Regions from separate parts of the Planococcus faecalis genome, predicted to be linked through region 1. Evidence: riboswitches for the same ligand, from Rfam matches in the RefSeq annotation. Region 1 holds a riboswitch; the other holds the start of a gene.
What was found. Region 1 has a riboswitch for S-adenosylmethionine ahead of AJGP001_RS03090 (bifunctional homocysteine S-methyltransferase/methylenetetrahydrofolate reductase). Riboswitches for the same ligand answer to the same signal wherever they lie in the genome.
Positions count from the first base shown of each region.

Region 2: linked by a shared signal. The riboswitch ahead of metK (methionine adenosyltransferase) and the one ahead of AJGP001_RS03090 (bifunctional homocysteine S-methyltransferase/methylenetetrahydrofolate reductase) in region 1 are both predicted to bind S-adenosylmethionine.

Region 1 covers NZ_CP019401.1:592,639-607,720, forward strand. The annotation lists gene AJGP001_RS03065 (MarR family winged helix-turn-helix transcriptional regulator) at 53-517, shown strand; gene AJGP001_RS03070 (CarD family transcriptional regulator) at 580-1,092, opposite strand; gene AJGP001_RS03075 (hypothetical protein) at 1,333-1,545, shown strand; gene AJGP001_RS03080 (YehS family protein) at 1,664-2,182, shown strand; gene AJGP001_RS03085 (hypothetical protein) at 2,357-2,944, shown strand; SAM riboswitch class I at 3,452-3,556, shown strand; gene AJGP001_RS03090 (bifunctional homocysteine S-methyltransferase/methylenetetrahydrofolate reductase) at 3,628-5,487, shown strand; gene metH (methionine synthase) at 5,468-8,905, shown strand; gene msrA (peptide-methionine (S)-S-oxide reductase MsrA) at 9,880-11,019, opposite strand; gene AJGP001_RS03110 (LLM class flavin-dependent oxidoreductase) at 11,269-12,276, shown strand; gene AJGP001_RS17685 (hypothetical protein) at 12,333-12,464, shown strand; gene AJGP001_RS03115 (NADP-dependent oxidoreductase) at 12,624-13,652, opposite strand; gene AJGP001_RS03120 (NADH-dependent flavin oxidoreductase) at 13,835-14,956, shown strand; gene AJGP001_RS03125 (TrkH family potassium uptake protein) at 15,068-15,082, opposite strand, start outside.
Region 2 covers NZ_CP019401.1:1,219,904-1,234,985, reverse strand. The annotation lists gene AJGP001_RS06160 (LLM class flavin-dependent oxidoreductase) at 1-69, opposite strand, end outside; gene AJGP001_RS06155 (alpha/beta hydrolase) at 99-905, opposite strand; gene AJGP001_RS06150 (gamma carbonic anhydrase) at 1,018-1,533, shown strand; gene metK (methionine adenosyltransferase) at 1,591-2,787, opposite strand; SAM riboswitch class I at 2,989-3,101, opposite strand; gene pckA (phosphoenolpyruvate carboxykinase (ATP)) at 3,486-5,075, shown strand; gene AJGP001_RS06135 (alpha/beta hydrolase family protein) at 5,118-5,897, opposite strand; gene ytkD (RNA deprotection pyrophosphohydrolase) at 5,878-6,336, opposite strand; gene AJGP001_RS06125 (Dps family protein) at 6,403-6,849, opposite strand; gene yidD (membrane protein insertion efficiency factor YidD) at 6,956-7,186, shown strand; gene AJGP001_RS06115 (metal ABC transporter solute-binding protein, Zn/Mn family) at 7,273-8,259, shown strand; gene AJGP001_RS06110 (MOSC domain-containing protein) at 8,310-8,978, opposite strand; gene AJGP001_RS06105 (AAA family ATPase) at 9,048-9,767, opposite strand; gene menC (o-succinylbenzoate synthase) at 9,758-10,861, opposite strand; gene AJGP001_RS06095 (o-succinylbenzoate--CoA ligase) at 10,852-12,276, opposite strand; gene menB (1,4-dihydroxy-2-naphthoyl-CoA synthase) at 12,340-13,158, opposite strand; gene menH (2-succinyl-6-hydroxy-2,4-cyclohexadiene-1-carboxylate synthase) at 13,155-13,982, opposite strand; gene menD (2-succinyl-5-enolpyruvyl-6-hydroxy-3-cyclohexene-1-carboxylic-acid synthase) at 13,979-15,082, opposite strand, start outside.

The sequences.
Region 1 (15,082 bases):
AATCGTTAGTATTTTCACAAATTGACTTCATCTGATAGAATCGGTATATTAAATGGCGAAGCAAATGATTGGAGTGAACCGTTTGACCCCGTACGTGGAATTGCAGAATTTAGAGTTGATTGATTTATTGAGCGAACGCCATATTTCAACACAGAGAATTTCAGAGCGTGCATGGAACGACACGAGTGACATCCACATTTCAAACTCTGAATGGCAGATTATGGCACGCATTTATAAAAAGCAGCCCACTATTTCGTATGTTACCAAAAATGTAGACATCTCTCGCCAGGCCATCCATAAATTTATTAAAAACTTGGTGACTAAAGAATTGGTAGAAGTACAAAATGTTGAGAACAATAAAAAAGAAAAATGCATTCGACTCACGACGTTAGGGAAAGAATACTACGAAAAAAACGAAGCATTGAAAATTCAGTTGGAACATAAAATTGCAGAAAAAATTGGTGCTGATCAAATGAAAATGCTCAAAGATCTTTTAAAGACCGATTGGGGAATATAGTTTGGATGTTAAAAAAGATCTTGTTTCATCAATTTATTGATGAAACAAGATCTTTTTTTAGTCTAGTTAACAGTCGACGACGGTTGATCTTCTGTGATCAGGTCGTTAATCATTTGATTGATTTCTTCAAAGCTCGTGTCCATTGCATGAGCAAGTTCTTTAAAGAGCATGATCTGTGTGTTGTTAATCAGTTTATAGTCATGCGCGTAGAAAGTTTCTTTCTGAAGCTGCGTATCAAACTTCTTGCGCATTAGCGTATTAACAATTTCCGCAATTTGCATACGGTCTCCTGTATTAATGAGCTTAGGCTGTAACGCTTTAGCAGTTGACTGATCGGGCTCTACTCCAGGCTTTTTAAAAATTTCAATGATTTCGAGTGCTTGTTCTTTTTGGAGAAGCTTCAACATCACGACTTTATCGTTATCGACAGGCGTAGTGATGGTCACTAACGTATTCGCTAAAGGATGCAATTTATAATATTTCTTTGTGACACCTGAAACTGTTTCATCACGGATATCGTTAATTCTACATAGGCCATGTGTGGAATAAATGATGTGATCTCCAATGGTAAACATTTTTTTCCTCCTAAAATGTATCTCAACTAATTCTAGTATAGCACACATGCTCTAAATTGTAAACTTAGTTGACAATTCAAGAAAGGGGGCTGGGGTACAAGAGATGGATTCGTTACTTTTCCTTCTTTATTGAAGCTCGTGCAGACATAATACTGTCACAAAAAAAGGATTAAAGCATGAAGAAGTAGGGAATAAAGGGGAAAGCCTGTTCGTAGATTGTCGAAGTGGAGGTAACAAGAGATGAAGAGTATAGAAGAAGCAAAGCGTTTAATTGTCGCCGAAAAACTGAAACACTATAATGAACGTCTGGCAGATATGGAGCGAGATTTGCAGTTTTTCTATGAAGAGTCGACGAACGATAAAGAATCTTTGGACATTATTCAAGATATGAAAGAGAAAGTCGAACAATTAAAAGAAGTAAAAAATAAAGAAAACCGCGAGACAGTGTTCTAATCCTGTCTTTTTTGCTGTCTTCGCGTAAGCGCGATGACCCGGAGATTATGTGCTATCATTAGAATTGAATCGACTTCGGATCACGACGATAATGAGCAAGCTACAGGAGGAAGAAAAGATGGATAATAACGATTTATTGATCAGACTGCGTTATGCACTAGATATAAAAAATAGGGATATGGTCGAAATTTTCAAATTGGGTGGTATAGAACTTAGCAAAGATGAAGTATTAAAAGTGCTGACAAAAACCCCAGATAGCGAAGAGGAAGAGGAAGATCGTATTTGGATTGACCGGGAAGAAGAAGACTATATTAAAGCAGAAGACGCTCTATTTGAATCTTTTTTAAATGGATTTATCGTTTTCAAAAGAGGACGTCAAGAGCCCAAACCCGGGCAAACTGAAGTTTCTGCAGTGACCAATGAACGTTCTAACAACTTACTGCTGAAAAAAGTGAAAATTGCTTTACAGCTAACGAGTGAAGACATGTTGGAGATTTGGGATTTAGCTGGAGTTACGGTAACAAAAGGTGAACTTGGAGCGTTACTCCGAAAGGTTGGCCATAAAAATTACAAAGAATGCGGCGATCGCTATGCACGCAACTTCTTAAAAGGATTAGCAATCAGATTCAGAAAATAAAAAAAGCGTGTCTACGAGTCAGCGTTACTGATTTGTGGATAGGTTTTTTTTATTGTCTTAGACTGGATAGCTCAGAAGTAGACTTTCTTCATGGATAAAAAGAACTATCCCTTTCGTGTAAAAATGATATGATAGAAAGAAGAAATCACAGATGGGTGCAAAGGGGATAGCAGGATGAATTGGTTGCCGAAGAGAAAAAATAAAGTGGCGGCTTTTTGGGAATGGTTTGCAGACAATAAAGAGGCCTATAGTCGCTTGGATGAGTCGAGTAGAAGCAAACTATTAAATCAATTGGAAAAGAAATTGCACAAGGTTAACAAACATTTGGCGTTTGAACTTAGTGAACTTTTAATTAACGACAAACGACAATTCATCATCAGTGCGGACGGCATGGTTGAGGCATTTGATGACGTCATTGATCTAGTTGGTCAGGCTCCAGAACTTGAATCGTTTACGATTATCGCCTTTCGCCAGCGACAAGAAGAAGAAGTATCGATCGAGTATGGCGATATTAAATTAGCATGGAAAGACATCTTTTGTACTTTTGAAAAAGATAACGCCAACGACGAAGTGAATTTAATTCTTTACATCAAAGGCTTTACTGAAGAAAATGAAGATGAATTTATCTCGGCTTCTTTTATTCTATTGGATACAGTTATCGGGGAATACAATGCAGGCATGCGCATTGGGGAAATTGAATTTATTAGTTACGAAGGACAAGCAGACGCTCGGCCGGTAAAGGATTTGCAAAGTCTTTTTTAAAGCAGAAGAAGACAGTATACTTATAGAAAAACCTATCGGAAGTTTTTAATCCAGATAGGTTTTTTGAGTCGCAAGCGAGCTGATGAAGTGGCAGCGGTGTTAGGCTTTTGCCTAAGTGTCTTGGCGAAACCAAGTGCATACATAACTGGATTCTGATCGGCCAGGGAAGCCTAGAACATTTTCATAATATACATAAAGGTGCTATTGTTTTTGATCGAACATTTTCCAAGTGACTGTATGTTACTGTCCTTATGAATAAACATGTAACTCTTCTTTTGATTTGATTATTGGTCCAGTATTTCCTGAAATGGTGTGTACAATAAATAAACAGATGTAGAGAGGAGAAAGAATAGGGAGGGCGGCGAAAAAACGTTAACAGCTTCTAAAGAATAAAAGGATTCTATTTTTAAAGAAACTCACAGAAAGTTCATTTTTTTCTAACAAAACATATTGACCTGACCAATAGATACCTGTACTATACTAAGAATACTAAAACTGAATAGTGAATCTTTATCGAGAGAAGTTGAGGGACTGGCCCTGTGACGCTTCAGCAACCAGCCGAAAGGTCAGGTGCTAAATCCAGCAGGCAAGCGATTGCCTGACAGATGAAAAGGAACGAGTTTGATATCGTAAAGCCTTCTTTTTCATGGAGGCTTTTTTTGTATATATGGGGGGTTGAGTGGATGGGTTTATTAGACGAACTGAAGACGAAAATTTTGACGGCGGACGGTGGCATGGGAACCTTGCTGTATTCGTATGGCATTGAGTATTGCAACGAGGAATTGAATTTACAGCGGCCAGAAGTAATCGAAAAGATTCATCAAGACTATATCAAAGCTGGAGCAGATATCATTCAAACCAATACGTACGGGGCTAATGCACTCAAACTTGCTCGTTACGGATTAGAAGAACAAGTTGCAGACATCAACAAAGCTGCTATTGAAATTGCGAAACGTGCAGCAGCACCGGGGGGGCAATTTGTCTTTGGAACGATTGGCGGCATTCGTGGAATTCGTAAAAGTGACGCCACCTTGCAGGAAATCATTGCGATGGTCGACCAGCAAGCGAGTCAGTTGCTTGCGGGCGACCCCGATGGCCTACTACTTGAAACTTATTACGATTTTGAAGAATTAGTAGCAACTGTTAAACATTTGAAAGGCATCACAGATACCCCATTGATTGCACAAGTATCGATGCATGATCCGGGTATTTTGCAAAACGGCATGTCATTGAATGACGCTTTGCACCAATTAGAATCACTTGGAGCAGACATTGTTGGTGTCAATTGTCGTCTAGGACCGCATCATACAATTCAAGCTTTTGAAGAAGTAACCTTACCCGAAAAAGCTTTTCTTTCTGCATACCCAAATGCTAGCCTACTTGACGTAGAAGATGGGCGGATTGTTTACGAATCAGAAGCAGATTATTTCGGACGTGCTGCTTTATTGTTAAGACAAGAAGGCGTTCGCTTGATTGGCGGTTGCTGTGGTACAACACCAAAGCATATTGAAGCGGTGAAAAAACACCTCGGTAAGTTACCGCCGATTTTTTATAAAGAAGTAACCAAAAGAAAGCCGATTGTCATCCGAGAGGCCGAAGCGCTAGAAGTAAAGCCGCTTCACGAAAAAGCGAAAACACAACGAACGATTATTGTGGAACTCGATACGCCACGTCATTTGGACGTCACAAAATTTCTTGAAGGCTCTGTCGCTTTGCATGAAGAAGGTGTGGATGCTGTCACCATGGCCGATAATTCATTAGCGTCACCGCGTATTAGTAATATGGCGATGGGCTCGATTCTCAAGCACACAGAAAAAATTCGGCCGCTCGCTCATATTACGTGTCGCGACCGCAACTTAATTGGTTTGCAGTCACATTTGATGGGACTCGATGCACTCGGTATGCACGACATTCTCGCTGTCACAGGCGATCCGACCAAAGTTGGAGATTTCCCAGGAGCGACAAGCGTTTATGACGTGTCCAGTATGGAATTGATTCAATTGATCAAAAAACTAAATGAAGGCATTTCGTTTTCTGGTAAACCGCTACGGAAAAAAGCTAATTTTTCTGTCGCTGCGGCGTTCAATCCGAATGTTCGTGTGCTTGACCGAGCCGTAGCAAGACTTGAGAAGAAAATTGAAAGCGGAGCGGATTATTTTATTTCGCAGCCCGTATACACAAAAGAAAAAATCGTTGAAATGTACGAAGCGACAAAGCATTTAAATACGCCCATTTTTATTGGGGTAATGCCGTTGACCAGTATTCGCAGTGCCGAATTTTTGCATCATGAAGTGCCGGGTATCAAGTTATCAGAAGACGCACTTGAACGCATGCGTGCATGTGGAGATGACAAGGACCGAGCCACAGCGGAAGGCATTCAAATCGCTAAAGAATTGATTGACACAGCAGCAGAGCTATTCAACGGTATTTACTTGATCACACCGTTTGTCCGTTACGACATGACCGTGGAATTGATTCGGTATATTCGACAACTAGATCAACAGAAAGAGAGCGATCGCAGCCATGTCCAAACATCTTATTGAACAACAGCTTAAAAAAAGAATCTTAATTATCGACGGAGCGATGGGGACGATGATTCAAAATGCCGATCTGTCACCTGAAGAATTTGGCGGAGAAGAATTTGACGGCTGCAATGAATACTTGAACATTGTCCGACCGGATGTTATTCAAAATATCCATACGGCTTATCTTGAAGCTGGAGCCGATATTCTTTGCACCAATACATTTGGAGGTACACCGATTGTTTTGGACGAATACGGAATCGGTGACCAAGCGGCGGATATTAATAGACGCGCAGTCGAAATTGCGAAACGAGCGGCTGCTGAATTTTCCACCCCGGAATGGCCTCGTTTTGTGGCAGGTGCGATTGGACCGACAACGAAAACTTTGTCTGTAACGGGTGGCGTCACATTTGATGTCATGCTGGAAAATTTTCACGTGCAAGCCAAGGCACTTGTTGAAGGCGGAGCAGATCTCATCTTGCTCGAGACCAGTCAAGACATGTTGAATGTGAAAGCGGCGACAATTGGCATTAAACAAGCTTTTGAAGAAACGGGAATCGAATTGCCGATTATGGTGTCCGGAACGATTGAACCGATGGGGACGACACTTGCCGGTCAAAGCATTGAAGCGTTTTACATTTCCATTGAACATGTCAAGCCGCTATCCGTCGGGTTAAACTGTGCAACAGGTCCAGAATTTATGACAGACCATATTCGTTCGCTGTCAGAGCTGTCGGACGGCTATGTTAGTTGTTACCCAAATGCAGGCTTGCCAGATGAAGACGGTCATTATCACGAAACACCCGAATCACTTGCGAAAAAATTAAAAGGTTTTGCAGATAAAGGGTGGCTGAACGTCGTCGGTGGTTGTTGCGGAACCACACCGGAACATATTAAAGCAGTGCGTTTGGCTATGGACGGATTGCCGCCGAGAAAACCAGACCCTGTTGAGCGCGGTCATGTCGTGTCTGGAATTGAGCCTTTGCAATACGACGAAACGATGCGTCCTTTGTTTATTGGAGAGCGGACGAATGTTATTGGTTCTCGTAAATTTAAACGATTAATAGTCGATGGCCAATTTGAAGAAGCATCTGAAATTGCTCGCGCACAGGTGAAAAACGGAGCGCACGTTATTGATATTTGTTTAGCAAATCCGGATCGTGACGAAGTTGAAGACATGACGAAATTCATGAAAGAAGTCGTCAAAAAAGTAAAAGTACCACTCGTTATCGATTCTACAGACGAAGAAGTGATTGAAGTTGCATTGAAATTTTCACAAGGAAAAGCGATTATCAACTCGATTAATCTAGAAGACGGAGAAGAACGTTTTGATGCGGTAATGCCGCTCGTGAAAAAGTACGGTGCGGCAGTCGTTGTGGGTACAATCGACGAAGTTGGGATGGCGGTCACGCGTGAGCGTAAGTTGGAAATAGCCGAACGGTCATATGACTTGCTGGTCCATAAATGGGGGCTTGCACCGGAAGACATCATTTTTGATCCACTGGTATTCCCAGTCGGTACGGGCGATCAGCAATACATTGGTTCTGCAGTAGAAACGATTGAAGGCATTCGGTTAATTAAAGAAAAACTGCCACGCGCATTGACGATTTTAGGTGTTAGTAACGTTTCATTCGGCTTACCACCGGTTGGTCGTGAAGTGTTAAATGCCGTGTATTTATATCATTGCACGCAGGCAGGTTTGGACTATGCCATCGTCAATACGGAAAAATTAGAGCGTTATGCATCCATTCCAAAACAGGAAATCGATATGGCTAATGAATTACTGTTTACGACAACAGATGAAACTTTAGCTGACTTTACGGCTTTTTACCGCGATAAGAAAAAAGAAAAAACAGAAGATGATATTCCGAAAACAGTACCAGATCGACTCGCTTACTATATTATAGAAGGAACAAAAGAAGGCTTGATACCTGATTTGGAAAAAGCGCTAGAGATGTATGATGAACCGCTTGATGTCATTAATGGACCGTTGATGAAAGGGATGGCCGAAGTAGGCCGTTTGTTTAATGACAACCAATTAATTGTTGCGGAAGTGTTGCAAAGTGCAGGCGTCATGAAAGCAGCCGTATCATTTCTTGAGCAGTTTATGGAGAAAAAAGAAGACGATTCTGGAAAAGGGAAAATCGTTTTGGCGACTGTTAAAGGCGATGTTCATGACATCGGCAAAAACTTAGTGGAGATTATCTTAAGCAATAACGGCTTTAAAGTGATTGATGTTGGAATTAAGGTGACACCGGCTACCTTGATCGAAGTGATTCGAAAAGAAAAACCAGACATGATTGGCTTGTCGGGGTTACTCGTTAAGTCGGCGAAGCAAATGGTCATCACCGCGCAAGACTTTAAAGAAGCGGGCATTGATGTACCCATTTTAGTGGGCGGGGCGGCATTGTCGAGACGCTTTACCGAAACCAAAATTTCAGCGGAATACGACGGGCCGGTCATTTACGCGAAAGATGCGATGCAAGGATTAGATCTAGCGAATCGGCTGCAAAGCGGTGCCGGAAAAGCAGAGTTGCTGCTAGAGTTGGATGCACAACAAGAAAAACGCCAAGCCTCTGAAGCCGTGCGAGCAGCAAAGCCCGCTGTAGCCGTTGCTGAAAAACCAGTAAAAACGGTACGCGAAGACGTCACGGTTCACGTGCCGAACGATTTGCGTCGTCACGTATTGAAAGAGTATTCTGTGGCTCATTTGTATCCATACGTCAACATGCGCACATTGATTGGTCATCACCTCGGATTAAAAGGCTATAACGATAATTCGTTAGCTAAAGGCGATCCGCGTGCTGTTCAGCTTCATGAACTGACGACCGAGTTTTTAGGGTCAGGACTGTTAAAACCATCAGGGCTGTATCAATTTTTCCCAGCTCAAAGTGACGGAGACGATGTCATCGTTTATGACCCTGCTGATGGCAAAACAGAAATCGAACGATTTACATTTCCACGCCAATCTGCGTTACCATTCTTATGCTTGTCCGATTACTTAAAATCAGTCGACAGTGGCGAAATGGATTACGTGGCCTTTATGCAAGTAACTGCAGGCTTTGGCGTACGCGAACAAGCAACACGCCTGAAAGAACAAGGCAAATTTTTAGAAAGCCATGCACTGCAAGCAACAGCACTTGAACTCGCAGAAGGTTTTGCTGAACGCATCCACCAAGAAATACGCGATCAATGGGGCTTCCCAGATACAACCGATTTCTCCATGCGCGACCGTTTTGCCGCCAAATACCAAGGCCAGCGCTTCTCATTCGGTTACCCCGCGTGCCCGAACTTAGAAGACCAAGCCAAATTATTTAACTTGATCAAACCCGAAGACATCGGCGTGCATTTAACCGAAGAATATATGATGGACCCCGAAGCATCCGTGTCCGCAATCGTATTTGCGCATCCAGATGCCAGGTATTTTATTGTGGATTGAGGATAGAAAAGCGGAAGCGCCCGTGTAGCTCTGCCGGGCATAAGACAGACCAGCGAAGTGGCGCACTTTGCCACATAGCTGGGTTGGCTTATGACCCAAAGAGCTGGGCGCTGGAGTCTGGACAAAGAAAAGCGGAAGCGCCCGTGTAGCTCTGCCGGGCATAAGACAGACCAGCGAAGTAGCGCACTTTGCCACAGAGCTGGGTTGGCTTATGACCCAAAGAGCTGGGCGCTGGAGTCTGGACAAAGAAAAGCGGAAGCAGCCGTGTAGATTCGACGGGCATAAGACGCGCTGGCGAAGTGGCGTACTTTGCCGCACAGCCAGAGTGGCTTATGACCCTAGAATCTGGCTGCTGGAGTCTAGACAAAGAAGAAAAGCGCAAGCGCCCGTGTAGCTCTGCCGGGCATAAGACAGACCAGCGAAGTGGCGCACTTTGCCACAGAGCTGGGTTGGCTTATGACCCAAAGAGCTGGGCGCTGGAGCCTGGACAAAGAAAAGCGGAAGCAGCCGTGTAGCCACTGGCGATTCTATCTAAAGTGAGTATTTCTGAGACTCATAATTCACCAGCTATAAATAGAAAAAGGGCAGTCAGCTAAATGCTGACTGCCCTTAGACTGTAGACAAAGTCTATAAAAAATGAATAGTCGTGTATAATCCAACAGGTCCGGTCACTTTGCTTTCCGCGGTCTCAAATCAGCGAGAGTAACTAACGAATCTACTTTTCATAAGCACTCTCTCAAGGATTCGGAGCTCAATGCGGCGACTCCTGCGGAAGAACGAAGTGATGAGACCCCGCAGAAGCTTGCGACGAGAAGGCTCAGCGCTCTTCGTCCGCGGAAAGCGTCCGCATGGAGCACAGAATCCAGTATATACAAGATGCAATGACTATTTATTCTTTAACTAACGTAAATATTCTTTTGTCTACGACCTGAGGGCAGTCAGCTAAATGCTAACTGCCCTTTTGGCATTGTAAATCAATTTACTTTATCTAACAAAAAGCCGTAGCCTTCTGCTTCCATATCTGCTTCAGGTACAAACAATAGCGCTGCACCGTTCATGCAATAGCGTAAGCCACCTTTGTCTTCCGGACCGTCAGTAAAAACGTGGCCTAAATGATTATCGCCAGTGCGGCTTCTGATTTCGGTTTGTTGCAGGAAGAGAAAACCGTCATCATGCTCGGTGACAACTGCCGGATCGATTGGCTTCGTGAAACTCGGCCATCCTGTTGTGGAATCGTATTTATCTGCAGAAGAGAAAAGCGGTTCTCCAGTGGTGATATCTACATAAATACCGGGCTCATAAAAGCCGTCGTATTCGCTAGAAAAAGCGCGCTCCGTATCGTCTTTTTGTGTTACATCGTATTGAATATCAGTCAATGTTGCTTTTAGTTCTTCGTCACTCGGTTTCGGGTAAAGTGCCGGGTCGATTACCGACTGTGCGTCGCCTTCTACCTCTTGACCTTCTAACGTATCAAACTCAACATGACAGTAGCCATCTGGATTTTTTTCAAGGTAATCTTGATGGTATTCTTCAGCTAAATAATAATTATCCAGCAGTTCAACTTCTGTAACAATCGGCTCATCGTAGCGCTCTTTTTGGGCTGCGAAAACCTTATCGATAACAGCTCGATCATCTTCATTTTCATAATAAATTCCTGTGCGGTATTGTTCGCCGCGATCATTGCCTTGCTGATTCAAGAGTGTTGGATCGATAATCATGAAGTAATGGCCGAGTAGCTTCTCCAAATCGACACGCTCTGGGTCGTAACGAACATGAACGGTTTCAGCATGTCCAGTGTTTTCACGGATAACTTCTTCGTAAGTCGGATTTTCGGTATTGCCATTGGCATAACCTGACGTTACATCATAAACGCCGTAAACGCGTGCCATATAAGCTTCGACTCCCCAGAAGCAGCCGCCGGCCAAATAGATATCCTGCAATTTATCGGTATCGAACTCGAGGTCCACATTCGGATTATCCGGAAATTTAGAAGTGCTTGTATTGGTTGCTTGCCCAGAAGCTGAACTGCTAGACTCGGAAGCATTCGAAGTAGAACAGCCTGAAAGTACCAATAATACTAAAACAATAAAACCTGCAAATGAGAGTTTTTTCATAGTGAAGCTCCTGCCTTTCTTGGTGGAGGGACGTGTAAGCGCTTTTCCATTTTTATTATCTTTAGTGTAATAGAATGTCAGAAAAAGGGGAACTGAAGCGATTCGGAAATAACTGTTAAATTGCGGCAGCTGTCACAGAATAGATATATTAAGTTAGAAGTGTATCTGTAAGATTTGCGGGACAGCAAAGTAGAAAGGACATCGATTTGCATGCTAGGCTTTAAGTATAATGAAAAGGAGTGCAGGCAAATGGTTCTACTGAACGTCTTGGATTATTCACCTATTGATGAAGGACAGACAGCGTCAGTTGCGCTCAAACAAACGACTCAACTTGCACAGCTAGCAGAAAAGCTTGGATTCAAGCGTTTTTGGGTAGCTGAGCACCATAAAGTCGACTCAGTTGCTGGCAGCTCGCCCGAACTGTTGATGATGCATTTGGCGACTTCTACAAAAACCATTCGCATCGGTTCAGGTGGTGTCATGCTACCTCATTATAGTGCTTATAAAGTTGCAGAAAACTTTCGTCTACTTGAAGCCTTGCACCCGGAGCGCATCGATCTCGGCATCGGGCGTTCGCGCAGCTACCGAATCGTCAACGAAGCATTGAATGAAAGCAAAACAAAACGGTTGCCCTATGAACAACAGTTGACGGACCTTCAAAAGTATTTTTCAGATGATATAACGAGCGAACATCGTTTTCAAGCCTTACAAGTAATGCCGACGATTGAAACAGCACCTGAATTGTGGCTTCTTGGTACAGGATTTGGAAGTGCCCGGCTTGCTGCTGAAAAAGGGATGAGTTATGCCTATGCGCATTTCGCAAAACCGTCTGAACAAGCAGTGGATGTCATAAAAACTTATCGTTCAAACTTTCAGCCTTCGGTATTTTTACAGCAACCGCAAGTCATCATTGCTGTTTTTGCAGTAGTTGCCGAAACGATGGAACAAGCGGAGGCGTTGGCGACCGCGTTTGATTTGTGGTTATTGTTTATTGAGTCGGATTCACCACCGCCCTATTATCCATCGATTGAAACGGCTCGAAAACGTGGCTTTAGCGCAAGTGAGCAAGAAAAAATCGAACGCAATCGTAAGCGCATGTTGATTGGTACCGCTGAACAGGTGAAAGAGCAAATTGAAGAGATTGCTGAACGCTTTGAGCCAGATGAAATCACCATCATTCCAAACATTTCAGGTATAACGAATCGCATGAACGTATTGCGTTTATTGGCATCGGCATTCGATTTATCTGAAAAATGAAACCAATCCTTGCTTGCTACGTATAAAGTAAAAAAGTAGAAAGGGCGGCGTGGTAGATGGAAATCAAAACGAAGGAGAAAGAAAAGAAGAATCGCTGGTGGATTTTTGATGTGATTCTTGAAGGTCTGGAGATTTTATTTTATATCCCGCGTTTAGTTTTGCGAATCGTTTTGGAAGTGTACCGATAAGAGGGGATTTGACGATTCGGACAGTATTTCTTGAAATTGGACAGTATGTGGCTCAAAACGGACAGTATTCAAGACAAATCGGACAGTATTCCACGCATTCTCGACAGTATCGCCAATAAATGGAAAAAGCCGCCTAAACTAGGCGGCTTTTTCATCGTTTTATAGCTTAGCAAACTCAGGATCAGCGACTTTGACCAATTGTTTGCCGAGATTGGTGCCTTTAAATAGGCCGAGAAACGCATCCGGTGTATTTTCAAAGCCTTCGACAATCGTTTCATCGTATTTCAATTTACCTTCTTGTAGCCATTGCGTCAGTGCCACAACGCCTGTTGGTAAATCTTTGGCGTAATCGCCGAGTGTGAAGCCTTTCATCATTGCGCTTGTTTTGATGAATTGACCTTGAATGCGGGGGCCAACATCCCCATCTACAGAATTGTAAGAAGAAATTGCGCCGCACACGGTAACACGCGCATGCTTGTTTAACTCATTCATGACTGCATCGGAAATGTCACCACCGACATTATCAAAGTAAACATCAACACCATCTGGAAGAGCGGCTATCAAGTCTTCTTTAAAGCTGTCTTTTTTGTAATTAACAGCTGCGTCAAAACCGAGTTCGTTGATCAAGTAATCAATTTTGTCATCAGAGCCTGCGATGCCGATAGCACGTGCACCTTTGATTTTCGCCAATTGGCCAACGATAGAACCGACTGCACCTGCTGCGCCAGAAACAACAACCGTTTCACCAGCTTGAGGTTTAGCAATGTCGAGCAATCCGAAATAAGCAGTCAGTCCAGTCAATCCAAGAACACTCAAATGTGCTGTGATAGATGCTGCAGTTGGATCAACTTTTTGAAGTTTGGCGGCATTCGCCACGTTGTACTCCGACCAGCTAAGGTTGTTGCTGACAATGTCCCCTTTTTCAAATAAATCCGAATGTGATTCAACAACTTCAGCTAACACGCCACCGACTAAAGCTTCGTTTAGCTGGAATGGTGGAATGTATGATTTTATGTCTCTCATTCGACCGCGCATATACGGATCAACTGATAGGTAAAGAGTCTTCAATAGGACTTCGTTTTCGCCTGGTGTCGGAATTTCTTTCTCAACAAATTTGAAATCGTCGTTTGTCGGCATGCCCTCAGGACGATTCACTAAATGAATTTCTTTATATTTTTGAACGGTCATGGAAAATTCCTCCTTATGTATGTAGATTCGATGAAAAGCGTACCACTGGGAGTAGAGGTGGTCAAAAATAATGTACCGAAAAAAGAAGCGAGCGCGTATTCTTGATTCCTTAAAATTCATATGCTATTTTGAAATACCGATAGCTTTCGGAGAAGATGAGCACGAAGAAAAGAGGAACTTCCATGAAACCATTATATAAAGAGTTATTCCATGAAATTACTTTGCCAAACGGCGTAGTATTAAACGATCGTTTGGGTGTAGCCCCGATGACAACTTATTCGGGAAATAGAGACGGGACTGTTTCAGACGAAGAATTAACGTATTACAATCGTCGTGCAGGTTTAGGTAGTTTATACATTACAGCGTGCATCGCCGTTTCAGAAAATGGCATTGCGTTTCCAAACCAATTTATCGGGTTTGACGACAGCGCACTTCCACGCCTAAAACAATTGGCAAAAGAAATGAAATCAAAAGGCAGCAAAGCGATTTTGCAAATGCAGCATGGCGGACGTCAAGGACAGCCTGAATTGATAAAAGCCAATGAAACCGTAGCGCCAAGTGCTGTAGGAGAAGCGGGCAAGCCAACACCGCGCGAATTGACGGAAGAAGAAATCTACGCAATTATCGAAGATTTTGGGGCAACGACTAAAAGAGCAATCGAAGCGGGCTTTGATGGTGTGGAAATTCACGGCGCCAATACGTACTTGCTCCAGCAATTTGTATCGAAGGTTACCAATCAGCGTGAAGATCAATGGGGCGGCAGTCTAGTAAATCGCATGAGATTCCCACTTGCTGTCATGAAGAAAGTTCAAGACACGGTCGCAAAATATGCGGATGAGCAATTTATTGTCGGCTACCGTCTATCACCAGAAGAAAACAATGAAAAATCGACGGGCTATACAATAGAAGAAACGAAGATACTCGTCGAAGAATTGGTTCAACGTGGTATCCATTATATTCATGTATCGCTGTTCGAATTCAAGAAAACACCAAAAGGCGCTGAACAAGGCGATAGCATCGTTCGCATCTTAGCGGATCAAATCAATGGCCGTGCCGCTTTTGTAGCAGTCGGCAGCATTAAAACACCAGAAGATGCGTTAACGGCTTTGGCAGAAGGCGCAGATATTGTCGTCTTCGGACGTCAAGCGCTAATTGATCCTGAGTGGACGGATAAAGTAAGACAAGGAAAAGAACAAGAAATCCATCCGGCGATTACCCAACAAATGGTCGGTAAATTGGATATTCCGCAAAATATGTGGAACTTGATTACTTCCTACGGAATGATTAAAGTCGCAGATAATTGATCTGACAAGGTTTAAGCGCTCAACTGTAATTGAACATTGCTCGTTAGTTAGCAGGAAATAGAGTAAATACAAAAACGCAGCTCCAGAAATACAGGGAGCTGCGTTTTTATATCATCCAGTAAATAC
Region 2 (15,082 bases), 630 kb from region 1:
TAATGCCTCCTGCGGTGTGCTACCTTCTGAAATTGGTGATTGGTCTAATAGGCTATACTTTAATGCCATAAAAATTCTCTCCTTTACAAAAAAACAGCTTATTCTTCAACCAAGTAACCGACAGAGCGCAAAACTGTATGAATAAACGCCTGCGCTGCTAGAAAGACTTCTTCTTTTTCAGGTTCTTGGAAAATATCGTGATAGCAAAATTTCCATTCTTTGTAGCTGAATTCGTTTAGTTGTTGCTTTAGTAACCATTGACGAGCTACTTCTTTCTCAACAATTAAATCTCGCTCTGCTGTATACAAACAAGTCGGAATCTGCGGATACCTGTCAATACTTGCAGCCGTTTCTTTCATATAACTCTGCAATTCTTTATACCAACTTGCAGTAATAACCGTTTGATACCGCTTGCTTTCGGTTTCTTGACTATAAGAAAAACGATCGCGTGTCAGGTGGCGTAATTCGATGCCATGATCCACCTTTCTGCGGCCAGTCAATTGCGCAACTCCTGGAAATGCGTTTGGCACTTTCGGTGGCAATTTTTTTAACTGCAACCAAGGCGACGTAAAAATAACTCCGGCTACATTGAATTTCCGGTTCCCTAAGACATTCATCGCAATAGTTGCGCCCAGTCCATGGGCAATGACAAATACTGGCAACTCATTTTCTGACGACAGTCTCAGCAACTCATTTACTGCCTGTTCGTAGTCATCAAACGATTCTCGGTGAACTTTGTCCGCTCCCGCATTTTTGCCATGGCCCGGTAAATCTCCTGTATATACGTCAAATCCTGCCGATCGCCATTTTTCAATTTGCCATGCATAGCGCAGGTGTTGTTCATACGCACTATGTATAAACACAACTACTGCCTTTGCTGATCCTTCAGCCTGCCATTTCCACATAATCCAACTTCCTTTCCCTGCTGATTAATTCTCGATGTTGTCTGTTAATTTGACGTTTTGATTTGATTTGTTACGATTAAGAATATCTTATCTTGTTTAAAGGAGCTTTGCTATGATTTATCCATTTAAAGACAAATTCCCTAAAATCGATCCATCTGTTTTCATTGCAGACTACGTCACAATTTCTGGTGATGTGACAATTGGCACAGACTCTTCTGTGTGGTTTAATACGGTGATTCGCGGGGATGTCTCTCCGACGATTATTGGCGATAAAGTCAACATTCAAGACCTCTGCATGCTTCATCAAAGCCCGGGTAAAACCTTGCTTCTTGAAGATGACGTGACTATTGGCCATCAAGTTACACTTCACAGTTGCATTGTTCGTAAAGGTGCTCTCGTCGGCATGGGTTCGATTATTCTCGACGGCGCGGAAATTGGAGAAGGCGCATTTATTGGTGCGGGTAGTCTCGTACCGCCTGGAAAAGTTATCCCTCCTGGCATGCTAGCACTCGGACGCCCCGCGAAAGTCGTCCGCGAACTTCGTGAAGACGATAAAGAAGATATGGAACGTATTGTTCGAGAGTATGCAGAAAAAGCAGCTTATTATAAATCACTCCAAAAAAAGTAACAAAACGAAAAGGACGACCGGGCATCACTGCCTAGTCGTCCTTTTCGTTTTGTTAACTTATACGCCAGCTTGTTCTTTTAAGATCGCTGCTTTGTCTGTACGTTCCCATGGCAAATCAACATCGGTACGGCCAAAATGTCCGTAAGCTGCCGTTTGCTTGTAGATTGGGCGACGTAGATCCAACATTTTAATGATGCCAGCAGGACGCAAGTCAAAGTTTGCACGTACCAAATCATCTAATGTGTCTTCATCAACGATGCCTGTTCCAAACATATCAAATGCGATCGATACAGGATGTGCTACACCAATTGCATAAGCTAACTGAACTTCGCATTTATCTGCAAGGCCAGCTGCGACAATATTTTTTGCAACATAACGCGCCGCATAAGCCGCTGAACGGTCTACTTTTGTTGCGTCTTTTCCTGAGAATGCGCCGCCACCGTGACGCGCATAGCCACCGTATGTATCTACGATGATTTTACGTCCAGTTAAACCTGCATCTCCTTGAGGTCCACCGATAACAAAACGGCCAGTTGGGTTGATAAAATATTTTGTTTCTTCATCGATCCACTTTGCTGGTACAACTTCGTTAATGACGTATTCCTTAATATTACGTTGAATTTGTTCTAACGTTACTTCTGGATGATGTTGAGTTGAGATAACAATTGTATCCACGCGAAGCGGTTTGTTGTTTTCATCATATTCAACCGTCACTTGTGTTTTACCATCTGGACGCAAGTATGGAAGAATTTCTTCTTTGCGTACTTCAGCCAAACGACGTGCCAATTTATGTGCCAATGAAATCGGCAATGGCATTAACTCTTCTGTTTCGTTGTTCGCGTATCCAAACATTAATCCTTGGTCACCTGCACCGATATCGTCTAACTCTTTATCTGTCATTTGGCCTTCGCGTGATTCAAGCGCTACGTTTACTCCAGCAGCGATGTCCGGTGATTGCTCATCGATTGCGGTAAGAACTGCACTTGTTTCTGAGTCGAAACCATATTTAGCTCGCGTATAGCCAATTTCTCTTACCGTTTGTCGAACGACTTTCGGAATATCTACATACGTAGAAGTGGTAATTTCTCCGGCTACTAGAACGAGTCCTGTCGTAACAGTCGTTTCACACGCAACGCGTGCATTTGGATCCTCGGTTAAAATGGCATCCAAAATAGCATCTGAGATTTGATCACAAATTTTATCTGGATGTCCTTCTGTTACTGATTCTGATGTAAATAATCGACGGTTTTTCAAAAAATGTTCCTCCTTATATCCTGCGAGATTGCTCTCGAAATTGATACGGTACTCGTTTCCCATGTCAAGTCCGTTCCAGACAATCTGGATTGAACTTCAAGCCGTTTGTGGCCTTTCACACGAGGATTAAGGGCATTTCACAAAAAAATCCCTTCACTCATTCGTCATGAGGAAAGGAAGAATCATCATTAGCACCTTTCACTCTTATCATCCAAGGTCTGTGCACCTTGTGTCAGGTTGGGCACCATCACTGCAAAAGCAGCAGGTTGCCGGGTTTCATAGGGCCTGCCCCCTCCACCAGCTCGGAATAAGAGTATCCGTTCAATTTTTCATCATACGGAATTAGCAAAGTGATGTCAACAATTTTCGAAAATAAAATTACATTCTTCAAATAAAAACAATGATTTTTTGATTATGCTATTCTACCAAACTTTAGATTCCCGCAAGTAAAAAACCAAACTATTCAGTAGTATTTCTGTTCACACAAAGCCATTGTACACTGTAGAAAACCGCTTTAAAAGGCACCAGGACTATTTGGAAATTATAGAAATAATTCTACGTATTGTCGGGGCTATCCTCTAATATTTTTTAATTTCCCCAGTGGATTAGTGTAGACTAATAAAGCTAATGTGTTATACTAATGAACGAATATACATCCTCCCCATTATGGGAATAACAGAAAAGGAAGGTACATATATATGACTTCAGTGAACTTTGCAAACGATTTAAAAGATCTTTTGACTGGCCAAAATGTGCATGTTCAATTATCAGTGCCACAATTAGTGGAAGCGGCAACATCCCGCAAAGAAGCAGTATTAACTCGGGAAGGCGCTGTAACAGCGGAAACAGGAAAATATACTGGCCGCTCACCGAAAGACAAATACATGGTGGAAGAAGAAAGCTCTAAAAACAAAGTCGACTGGGGCAATGTGAACCGTCCGATTTCAAGCGAAATATTTGAAAAGCTTTACGCTAAAGTGATTAAGCACCTTAAAGACAAAGATGCGCTTTATGTATTCAAAGGATTTGCCGGAGCCGACCATGAATCACGTGTGCCCATCCAAACAATCAATGAATACGCATGGCATAATCTATTTGCTCACCAATTGTTCATCCGGCCTACAGCTGAAGAATTGCAAACACACAAAGCTGAATTCACAGTTGTGTACGCTCCGACTTTTCAAGCAGACCCTGCAGTTGATGGTACAGCTTCTGAAACATTTATCATCGTATCGATGGAGCAAGGCATTATTTTGATTGGCGGCACTGAGTACGCTGGCGAAATGAAAAAATCAATTTTCTCTATCATGAACTACTTACTTCCTGAAAAAGGAATTTTACCTATGCATTGTTCAGCAAACGTTGGTCCAGAAGGCGACGTAACTTTATTTTTCGGTTTATCCGGAACAGGTAAAACAACTTTATCAGCTGACGGTGATCGCAAACTAATCGGTGATGATGAGCACGGCTGGTCAGATAACGGCGTATTTAACATTGAAGGTGGTTGCTACGCTAAAACGATTAATTTGTCGCGTGAAAATGAACCACAAATTTACGACGCAATCCGTTTTGGTTCAGTACTTGAGAACGTCGTAGTGGACCCTGAAACACGCATTCCAGATTATAATGACGGTTCATTAACTGAAAATACACGTGCAGCATACCCAATGCAAGCAATCGACAATATTGTAGATCCTTCAGTTGCAGGACATCCGAAAACAATTGTCTTTTTGACTGCTGACGCATTTGGCGTATTGCCTCCAATCAGTAAATTAACAAAAGAACAGGCGATGTACCACTTTTTAAGCGGCTATACATCGAAACTTGCTGGAACAGAGCGCGGAATCACTTCACCTGAAGCAACATTCTCTACATGCTTCGGTTCACCTTTCTTGCCGTTGCACGCAACAGTTTACGCTGAAATGCTTGGTAAGAAAATCGACGAGCACGGCGCTCAAGTTTTCCTCGTTAACACTGGATGGACTGGTGGCGTATACGGAGTCGGTAGCCGTATGAAACTTTCTTACACACGCACAATGGTTCGCGCTGCGATCAAAGGCGAATTAAACACTGTGCCAACTGAAAAAGAAGCAGTCTTCGGTTTTGAAATTCCAACTGAAGTACCTGGAGTTCCAAGTGAAGTATTAAACCCACGCCATGCATGGTCAGACAAAGCAGCTTATGACCAAAAAGCAAATGAATTGGCGCAAGAATTCCAAGAAAACTTTAAAAAGTTCGGCACTGTCGCACCTGAAATCAGCGTGCTAGGCGGACCAACTCAAAAATAATCTTGCAAAAACCCGTTCGGAATAAAATCCGAACGGGTTTTTTTACTTTTCTTTTTCTCTCATCCACAGACAAACTGCTTTGACTGTTTTCCAATTCGCTACAGGTGGAAAAAAGTGCGTGTAATCTGGAAAATACCATGTCTCATGCGGCTGATCCTTTAACTTTAATGCCTCTTCTAACAAATGTGCTTGTCCGGGTGAGACATTGTCATCTAGTAAACCGTGAATGATCAAAACGGGCGCAGTATTTTCTTCAATCCGCAATAATGGGTTGCGCTCTTCAAATTGAGTTAAAGCGGTGTTCGGCGTTCCCCCATAAAGTCGCTTCATCATGCGACGCATATCCGGACGTTCTTTATACGTTAATACCGTATCTGTAACACCTGCCCATGTAACAACCGACGTAATATCTTGACGCAAAATAGCTGTCCATAATGCCATAATCCCGCCTCGTGAAAATGCCAGTAAGTGGACATTTCCATTACTGAATTTTTTTAAAACATCGACAGCATGAACGGCATCCCACCTGTCTTCTCCTGCAAATTCATCACGGCCTTCACCGCCTCGATTGCCTCGATAATACGGAGCAAACACTACAAAGCCTTGTGCGGCAAATTGAGCGATTCGTGCAGGACGTACCATCCCAATCGACTGAATGCCTCCTCTTAAATACAAGATGCCACTATTGCTTCCTTTTTTTTTCGGTTCAGCTAGCATTCCTTTTACGCGTAATCCTTCTGACCAGTAAACAATTTCTGATAACCGAACGTGTGGATTCGGCGATGGATAAGGTCTCTTCGATCTAATCGTTCCATTTTTCAAGCTGCTTCACCTTCTCTATTATTTTACTCATTCCTTCATCTTTCATTAAAAAACTAAAGTGGCTAGTTGTCTTTAACTCTTTTAACAAGATGATTCCCTCTGTTTCAAGAAGGGAAATTCGGTCTATTCCTTCTACCTCTGCGACAAAAACCGTTTTACAAAATGGTTTCTCTGAATACACCACGTATTCAGCAAACCAGTCTAGGTTTTTTATATGCGCCCCAGTTTCTTCGTAAACTTCCCTCTTGGCAGCCTCCTGTAAACTTTCCCCCACTTCTACTTTGCCGCCTGGAAATTCTAACCCTCGCTCATTATGCTTGGTCAGTACCCACTTTCCGTTATCGCTACAGATTACCAATACATGTCTACTTTCAATAGAAAAGCTATTTTTTTCAAATGATAGTTCACATAAGTAGCCGTTCAAGTCTTGATAATGCATTTTTTCACCTCAATGCCATAAGAAAAGCGTACACTAAATTTCAGTGTACGCTTGTATAATTCTATCTTACTTCTTTTCGCCCAAGAATGCTGATAACATCCAAGAATGTTTTTCAAGATTTTGATGAATGGCATTCAACATGTCTTCTGTCATGTCGTCACCATCTTCAGCTGCCAAATGCATTCCTTTTTTCAGTGATTTCATAATTTTATCGTAATCACTCACAACAGTATCTACCATTTCCTCAGCCGACTCCTTGCTGTTCGCTTCTTCGATCACAGAAAGCGCTAGCTGTTCTTTCATTGTAGCGACCGGCTTTCCACCAAGTGCTAATAACCGTTCTGCAATCTCATCCATGTGCAATGTCGCTTCATTGTATAATTCCTCAAATTTTACGTGCAATGTAAAAAACGAAGGGCCTTTTACATACCAATGGAAATTATGTAATTTTGTATAAGCAACAGACCATGTTGCCACCTGTACGTTTAGTTCTTGGTTTAATTCGTTTGACATTTCCGATCACACTCCATTTTTTTGATAAGTTCATATACTTTATTTATACCACTGATGCCCCTACAATAAACATATGAAGTAATTCTGCGAAAAGAGTTGAAATTTTATGAAGACGACTTTACTACGGATGTTCCGTTTTTATCAACGATTCATCTCTCCTTTATCACCCCCAAGCTGTCGATTTTATCCAACATGTTCGCATTACGGCATTGAAGCTGTCGAAAAGCATGGCGCGTTAAAAGGCGGATATCTAGCCGCGAAACGCATTTTAAGCTGCCATCCTTTCCATAAAGGGGGAATCGATTTCGTCCCTGAAGAATGGCCACCAAAAAAATAATTGGTGGTTTTTCTTGTGTTTTTATTGCGTATACTGTAATATTCAACTAGTCATTAAAACGTAATCATTACATTTTGGAGGAAAATATGAAAAAAATACTATTACTAATCTCTATTGTTTTATTATTAGCAGCTTGTGGAAAAACAAGTGATGAAGCGCAAAGTATCGATACTGATGCTTCGAAGCTACAAATTTATACAACGGTTTATCCACTAACTTATTTTACAGAGCGCATCGGTGGTGATTTGATTGATGTTCAGTCAATTTATCCTGCCGGCTCCAATGAACACACCTTTGAACCCACACAACAAGAAATGATTCAACTCGCAGATGCAGATTTGATGTTCTCGATTGGTCTGGGTCTTGAAGGGTTTATCGACAAAGCTCAAAAAACATTGAAAAATGAAAATGTTGAATTTGTAGCGACTGCTGATACTCTAACAGATGAAGATTTAGAAGCCGCACTTGGGTATAATGAACAATCTCATGAAGAGCATGAAGAAGATTCTCACGAGGCAGAAGCTGAAAGCCATGATGGTCATGATCACGGTTCAACTGACCCGCACGTCTGGATGTCTCCTGTACTAAGCAAAAAATTAGCAGAATCGATTAAAGATTCCTTGATAACAGCCGACCCAGAAAACGCAGAAACTTACGAAAGCAATTATACAGAATTAGTTGTTGAGCTCGAAACCTTAGACCGTTCGTTCGCTACGCTATCTGAGCGCGTCACGAAAGACACCTTTTTCGTTTCCCATGAGGCTTTTGGCTACTTGTCAGAGCCTTACGGTTTTGAACAAATGGCAATCGCTGGACTAAATAGCCAGGATGAGCCTTCGCAAAAAGAGTTAACAGAGATTGTTGATTTAGCAAAAGAAAAAAACATAGAGTATATCGTCTTTGAACAAAATGTTTCGTCTAACTTGACAGAGGTTATTCGAAAAGAAGTAGGTGCTGAAGCAATCCAAATGCACAATCTTGGCGTTTTAACACAAGAAAACATCGACAATGAAGAAACGTATTTTACCTTGATGGAAAAAAATCTACAAGTACTTGAGACCATTCTAAAATAGTGAAAAAGCACAGCCGAGAACTTCTCTCTGCTGTGCTTTTCTTTTTCATGTTAGCTACCCGATGTTAATTTAGTTAGTCGTTTGGTCAAAAATTGCCGCCATTCAGCTGCGAGTTCTTCTACTTCCAATACTTTGACAATCCCATCGATGTCTCTTGTTCTCTGGAAATTGATTTCATTGGCATATAGAACCGATACTTGTTGTGGACTTTTTGCTACTAGACGAATCGATGAATCGGCTCTCACAATGCCTTCTTCTAGTACACGGCAAAGATAACCAGTAAAGCCCGTTTTCACCATTTCTTTTAGTAAAGGCTTCATGTCCAGTCGCCTGTCAATGGTATTACAAGGAACTCTTCCTTGCGTCACTTGAATAATAGCCTCTCCTACTTGAAAAATGTCCCCAATGCAGACGTCTCGCTCTAGCATATTTGTCACCGTTAAATTTTCGCCAAAAGCAGCAGGGGGTAACTGAACTTTAAATTGGTCCTTCCAATAAGCATAATGTTCATACGAATAAATGCACACGGCACGTTCTGGACCTCCGTGATGCTTAAGATCTGCGACACCATCTCCTTGAAAACCGTCCTTAGTTAACAATACCGTTTGCGCTTGTTGTTTACGAATAGCGGTTTCCATTTCCTTGCCGTTTTCATAGGTCATTTTCTCAGGTAACCCGATCGCAAAATTTTTGATGACCGCTTTTTCTGAATTCCTCATACATCCCCCACCTTTTGATCCGTCAGCTAATCGACTCTGATTTACTTTTCTGTATTATACATCAGACCATCAATCTTCCAAAATTTCATTTAAAAACTTTTCGCGATGATCTAAAAAATACTTGGTGATTCGGTAATGGTCGGTCATTTCATAATCGATTTCTTCAATCGCTCCTCCGTCAAAACTTAAAATTTGTGCATCTGGATATCCAAGAAGAATAGGTGAATGTGTCGCAATGATAAATTGACAATTCTCTTGTGTAGTCAAGTCTTTTAAAATTTTCAAAAATGTCAATTGTCGTTGGGGGGACAATGCGGCTTCTGGCTCATCAAGCAAATACAGTGCTCGCCCATTAAAACGATTCAAAAATAAAGACAAGAACGATTCCCCGTGAGATTGCTTGTGCAACGAACGACCTCCATATGACTGAAATCCATCTTCATTCACATCTTCTAGATGTGTCGCAAAATGATAAAATGATTCAGCGCGCATGAAAAATCCATTGGTCACTTTTGGCATCCAGGATAATCGAATGTACTCACCCAACACCGATTCAGAAGCGTGTACGTCATAGTTATTGTTGCGTCCACCTCCTGCTGTATTAAATTCGCATTTATCTGCGATGGCTTCGAGTAATGTTGACTTGCCCGACCCATTTTCTCCAACAAAAAAGGTAATGGGGTTGCTCAGCTTGACTTGTTTCATACTGTTTACCGCAGGTACTGTAAAAGGGTATTGTTCAAAATCCTCTACTTGGTCTCTCAACAAACGGATGCCAGTCAAAAACATTCCTTTGCCTCCTCGCTAGGGCTTAAATGAGCAGTATCTACTTTATAACCGATTCCTGTAAGCTGACTTAACTGTATCTCACCATTGTCGACAAAAATTTCCGGCTCGATTATATCTTTTTCCCAAAAATGAGTAGAAGCAGAAAAATCACCTGGATATTCTATACCTGGTAACGACGCCAGCGCTAAATTATGAGCCTTTGATACGCCAAATTCAATCATGCCACCCACCCACATGCCTATAGAATGCTCACGACACAATTCCACCACTTTCAAGGTTTCTGTCCAGCCTCCAAGACGACTCATTTTTAACACGACAATGTCTCCTGCTTTCATATCGATCATTTGCTGAACATCATCTACACTAGAAATACTCTCGTCCAAACAAATTTTAGTGTTGAGTTGCGCTTTTGCTCGCGCATGTAACGCCCACTCACGCTCTCCAAACGGCTGTTCAATAAGCGTGAACCCAACATCATCAAATTCTTTTAACCGTTCAAAATTGGCTTTGTTGAAACTACCATTGGCATCCGCGAAAAATAATAGCTCGGGATAGTTAGTAACAACAGATTTCAACACAAACGGATCTGTATCTGGATGAATTTTGATTTTGATACGCTTGTACCCCGCATTGTTCGCTTGCGCTACTCGGTCTCCTATTTGAGAAGGATCTGCAGCTATAACGATGCCAGCAGGAACTGCTTTCAAAATGCCACCAACAAATTGCCAAAGCGGCTGCTGTTGCTGTTTTGCAAACAAATCCCACACAGCCATTTCTATGGCTGCTTTTGCCATCCGATTGCCTTTCACAGCTTTGAACAGTTCCCAAACTTCTTTTGGATGTTGAAAATTTTGACCCCTGAGTAGTGGCAGTAACACGTGCTCAAGTACAAAACGACAGCTGGTGATGGTTTCTTCTGTATACCAAGGAGTTTCAAATGCTACACATTCTCCGTAGCCAATGTCTCCTGACTCGTCTTGTACACTTACAACAATTACTTCTCGCTCATCTACTTGCTGTAAAACAGATTTAAAAGGGGTTTTGAGCGGTCTTCGTACTGTCTTAAAGCCAATCTCTTTAATGGTTATACCCATGCTCTCAGCTCTCTTCTCAGCAGCTTGTTGGAAGCATTGCGCGGCAACGACTCAATAACCGTCAATTGTTTTGGCACTTTGTAAGACGCCAACTGCTCGCGGCAATAAGCCAGCAATTCTTCTGCAGTCACGTCTTGTTGCAATACCACAAATGCCACGGGAACTTCTCCCCACCTCTCACTCGGTGCCCCGCAAACACCGACTTCTTGAACGGCAGGATGACCCAATATTACTTTTTCAATTTCAGCCGGATATACATTTTCTCCACCAGAAACGATTAAATCCGAACGGCGATCCACCACAAACAAAAATCCTTCATCATCTAAATAACCCATGTCTCCCGTGTGAAGCCAGCCATCTTGTTGCACATTCCGCTCCGCAAATTTCCCTATATAGCCAGGTGTCACTTGTGGACCGCGAATCAGGATTTCTCCCACCTCACCCAATTTTTCCGTCTTGACTTCATATAAAAATAATGGCTTACCCGCTGATCCAATTTTTCGCTCTGCATCCGCCACTTGTAAAGTTGTTGTTTGTGATGATGTTTCTGTCATGCCATATGTTTGCAACACCGGTATCCCACAGTTTTCAGCACGTTTCATATAGGCAACAGGAATCGGTCCACCTCCAGCAAGAACCGCTTTAAAACGATCAGAAGCTTGCGTGGAACCTCTTTCGACACTCGTTAATATGCGTTCTAACGTCACACCCACAACCGACATATGCGTCACGCTGCCGTTGCAAATTTCTTCTGCGCTACGATCTGCGTCAAACTTCTCATATAACCGAACCCCCATGCCGTATATTAACGATCTCATTAAGATCGAAAATCCACTAATATGAAACAAAGGCACTGCACATAACCAAACATCTTCCGGTGCAACGCCAATATTAAGTGCAGAAGATACAGCACTTGAAAAATGATTTTCCGCTGTTTGGCGAACGCCTTTTGGATGTCCGGTAGTACCTGACGTATACATAATCGAAAGAGTCCGGTCTTTTGCCCATTGTTGTTGCGGTTCGAATTGATCGGCGTTGGCTTTTTCGATTTCACTAAATAAAACCATGCGTGAATCGTCCACTTTTTCTTTTAGCACATCAGCTACGAAAATAAACGCGACTTCCGCATCGTTTATTTGGTATGTTAATTCATTGCTTGATAAACGCTCATTGAGCATGACCATTTCACAGCCTAGATGCATACAACCATACAAGACAAAAACAAATTCTGGAGTAGATTTTGCTAATACTGCAACACGTGAATGTTCTTTCACGCCAAGTGCGCTAAGTTTACTGGCATAATCGAGTGCAATTTTATTGATTTCAGAAAAAGTCCACTGTTGCTGCTCAAACGACAAGGCCATACGGTCCCCGCTCAAATAACTTCGCTGACTCAACCAATTCGGATAGGTCATGTTGAAAATCCTTTCTTCAAAAAAAGCTGTCCCTCAAGAGGACAGCTTTCAATTATTCTATAATCATGGGAAACGTGGGAATTGACCAAAGTCCGGTTTGCGTTTTTCTTTAAACGCATCGCGTCCTTCTTTCGCTTCGTCTGTTGTGTAATACAAGAGCGTTGCGTCTCCAGCCATTTGCTGCAATCCAGCAAGACCGTCTGTATCAGCATTCATCGCCGCTTTTACAAAACGAAGTGCAGTTGGGCTCATTTCAAGCATTTCCTGACACCATTGAACCGTTTCGTCTTCTAACTGTTCAAGAGGTACAACTGTGTTCACTAAGCCCATGTCCAGTGCTTCTTGTGCGTCGTATTGGCGGCATAAGTACCAAATTTCACGTGCTTTCTTGTGACCAATAATACGTGCCAAGTAACCAGAGCCGTAGCCAGCGTCAAACGAACCAACGCGCGGTCCTGTTTGGCCAAATCGTGCGTTGTCTGCTGCAATCGTCAAGTCACACACAACGTGCAAGACGTGTCCGCCGCCAATTGCATAGCCTGCAACCATTGCGACAACTGGTTTTGGAATAACACGGATTAAACGTTGTAGATCCAATACGTTCAAACGTGGAATTTCATCTTCCCCAACGTAACCACCGTGTCCGCGTACAGATTGGTCGCCACCTGAACAGAAAGCTTTTTCACCTTCGCCAGTTAAAACAATAACGCCTACATCTGCGTTATCGCGCGCACGTGAAAACGCATCAATCAATTCATGAACTGTTTTCGGACGGAATGCGTTGCGCACTTCCGGGCGGTTAATCGTAATTTTGGCAATGCCTTTAAAAATTTCATACTTAATGTCTTCGTATGTACGTTCTGTAATCCACTCGCGTGTCATGATTTTCCTCCTTGATAGTTCAAACTTAAATACTCTCTTACTATTGTAGCAAATTCAGCAGGTTTTTCCACATGTATTGCATGTCCTGCGTCGATAGTTTTATGAATGGCCTTTGGCATCAGACTAGCCATCTCTTTAGCAATCAACTCAAACTTCAAGTCCAACTGCCCTGTTACCAATAAAACCGGCATATTTAAACACATTAACTCTGCCCAATAAGTAGCTTGAGAACCGGTTCCCATACCGAGTAAACTATTCGCAAGCCCTACTGGATTTTGCTCCAAGCGTTCTTGGCGAATTGTGTCCTTGACCTTTTCTGGCAAAGATTTCTGACTATCGAACAATGCAATGTTTTCCCAGGAATCGATAAAACGCTCAAGACCTTGCGTAACAATTCGCTCTGCAAGATGTGCGTCATTGGCTCGGCGTTTTCTTCTGGCCTCTCCACTTCGGAGTCCAGGAGAAGCACTTTCTAGAATCAATCCACTAACTCGCACTGGAAATTCACAAGCATAAGCAAGCGCTGTACGCCCGCCCATTGAATAGCCGATAAGGGAAAAGTGATCAAGCTCTAACTGGTCAAACAAAGCATCTAAATTGGCGAGTTGCCGTTCCATTGTATAAAATTCGACTGATTTTGGACTCTCCGTCTTTCCGTGACCAATCAAATCAATGAAAACAAGTTTGTGGTCCGTCCAACCTGTTGCAACTGAGTGCCAGCTTTTTGTAGTGCCCGTAAAGCCATGCAGAAATACTACGGTTTCTTGTTTTTCTCGATTCCTTACTTCTATATGGTAGTGAGTTCCATTAACTGTTAGTTTCATTGCTTAGCCAGCTCCTCATCAAAGCGGCTCCATAATTTACGATGTGTCATCACATTATTTTCACGATTGGTGAACACTTCAATAATCTTCACTGATTTTGTTTTCGGCTCATCTAAAGCGGCAGCAAATTGGGCAATCGTTTCAGCAGATACATATTGCGCATCGTACATGTTCGCTGCATCGCTAAACGTTAATCCAGTCGGCGTACCGAACAGTTCTTCAAAATGACGTTCTTCTTGAGACTGAGGCAAATAAGAGAAAATGCCGCCACCATCGTTATTCATCACAACAATCGTCAAATCGGTTTCCTGCATTTTAGACGCAATCAAGCCGTTCATGTCATGCAAAAAGGATAAGTCGCCAATATATAAATACGCAGGTCGCTGTTTTGCCGCTTGTACGCCAAATGCCGTTGACACTACGCCATCAATGCCATTCGTCCCTCGGTTCGCATACATCATGACATCCCGCTCTGTTGATTGGAAGAAGGTATCCACGTCGCGAATTGGCATACTGCTACCAATGATCAAATCGCAGTTTTCCAATGTATCAAAAAACACTTTTGCTAACACGCCTTCATCCAACTCTTCTTGACTATGAAGAGCTACAACTTTCCAATATAAAGAGGATGCCTTGGTCCATTTTTCACGGTACGAATTCGTTTTTTTCATTTCTAAAGACAATTGCCACAAACCATTTATAGAAGCCTGAATGTGATGCGTTGCTACCGATTGCGCATCTCGCAACATCGGACTTTCATCAAACACCACATAAGTTTCAGGTCTAGCTGCTGCCAAAAACAAACTCAGTGGTTTTGAAACCGGTTGTGGCCCAATCCGAAACACGACTTGTGGGGTTACTTGTTCTTTAAACTCTTTATTTTTTAACAACGCATCGTATGAATCAACAATCAGATGTCTTGTAGTTGATGGACAATTGCCTCGTAAATTCGATAGTGGATCGGCAAGTACTGGCCAGTTGAGCTTTTGAACAAACTCCCAAAATTCAGGTGGCATCGGTTTGGTCATTTCCCCAACAATTAATAGTCCCCGGTCCTTTTTTAACACGTTCTGCAAAAACACACGACTTTCGGCAGATAG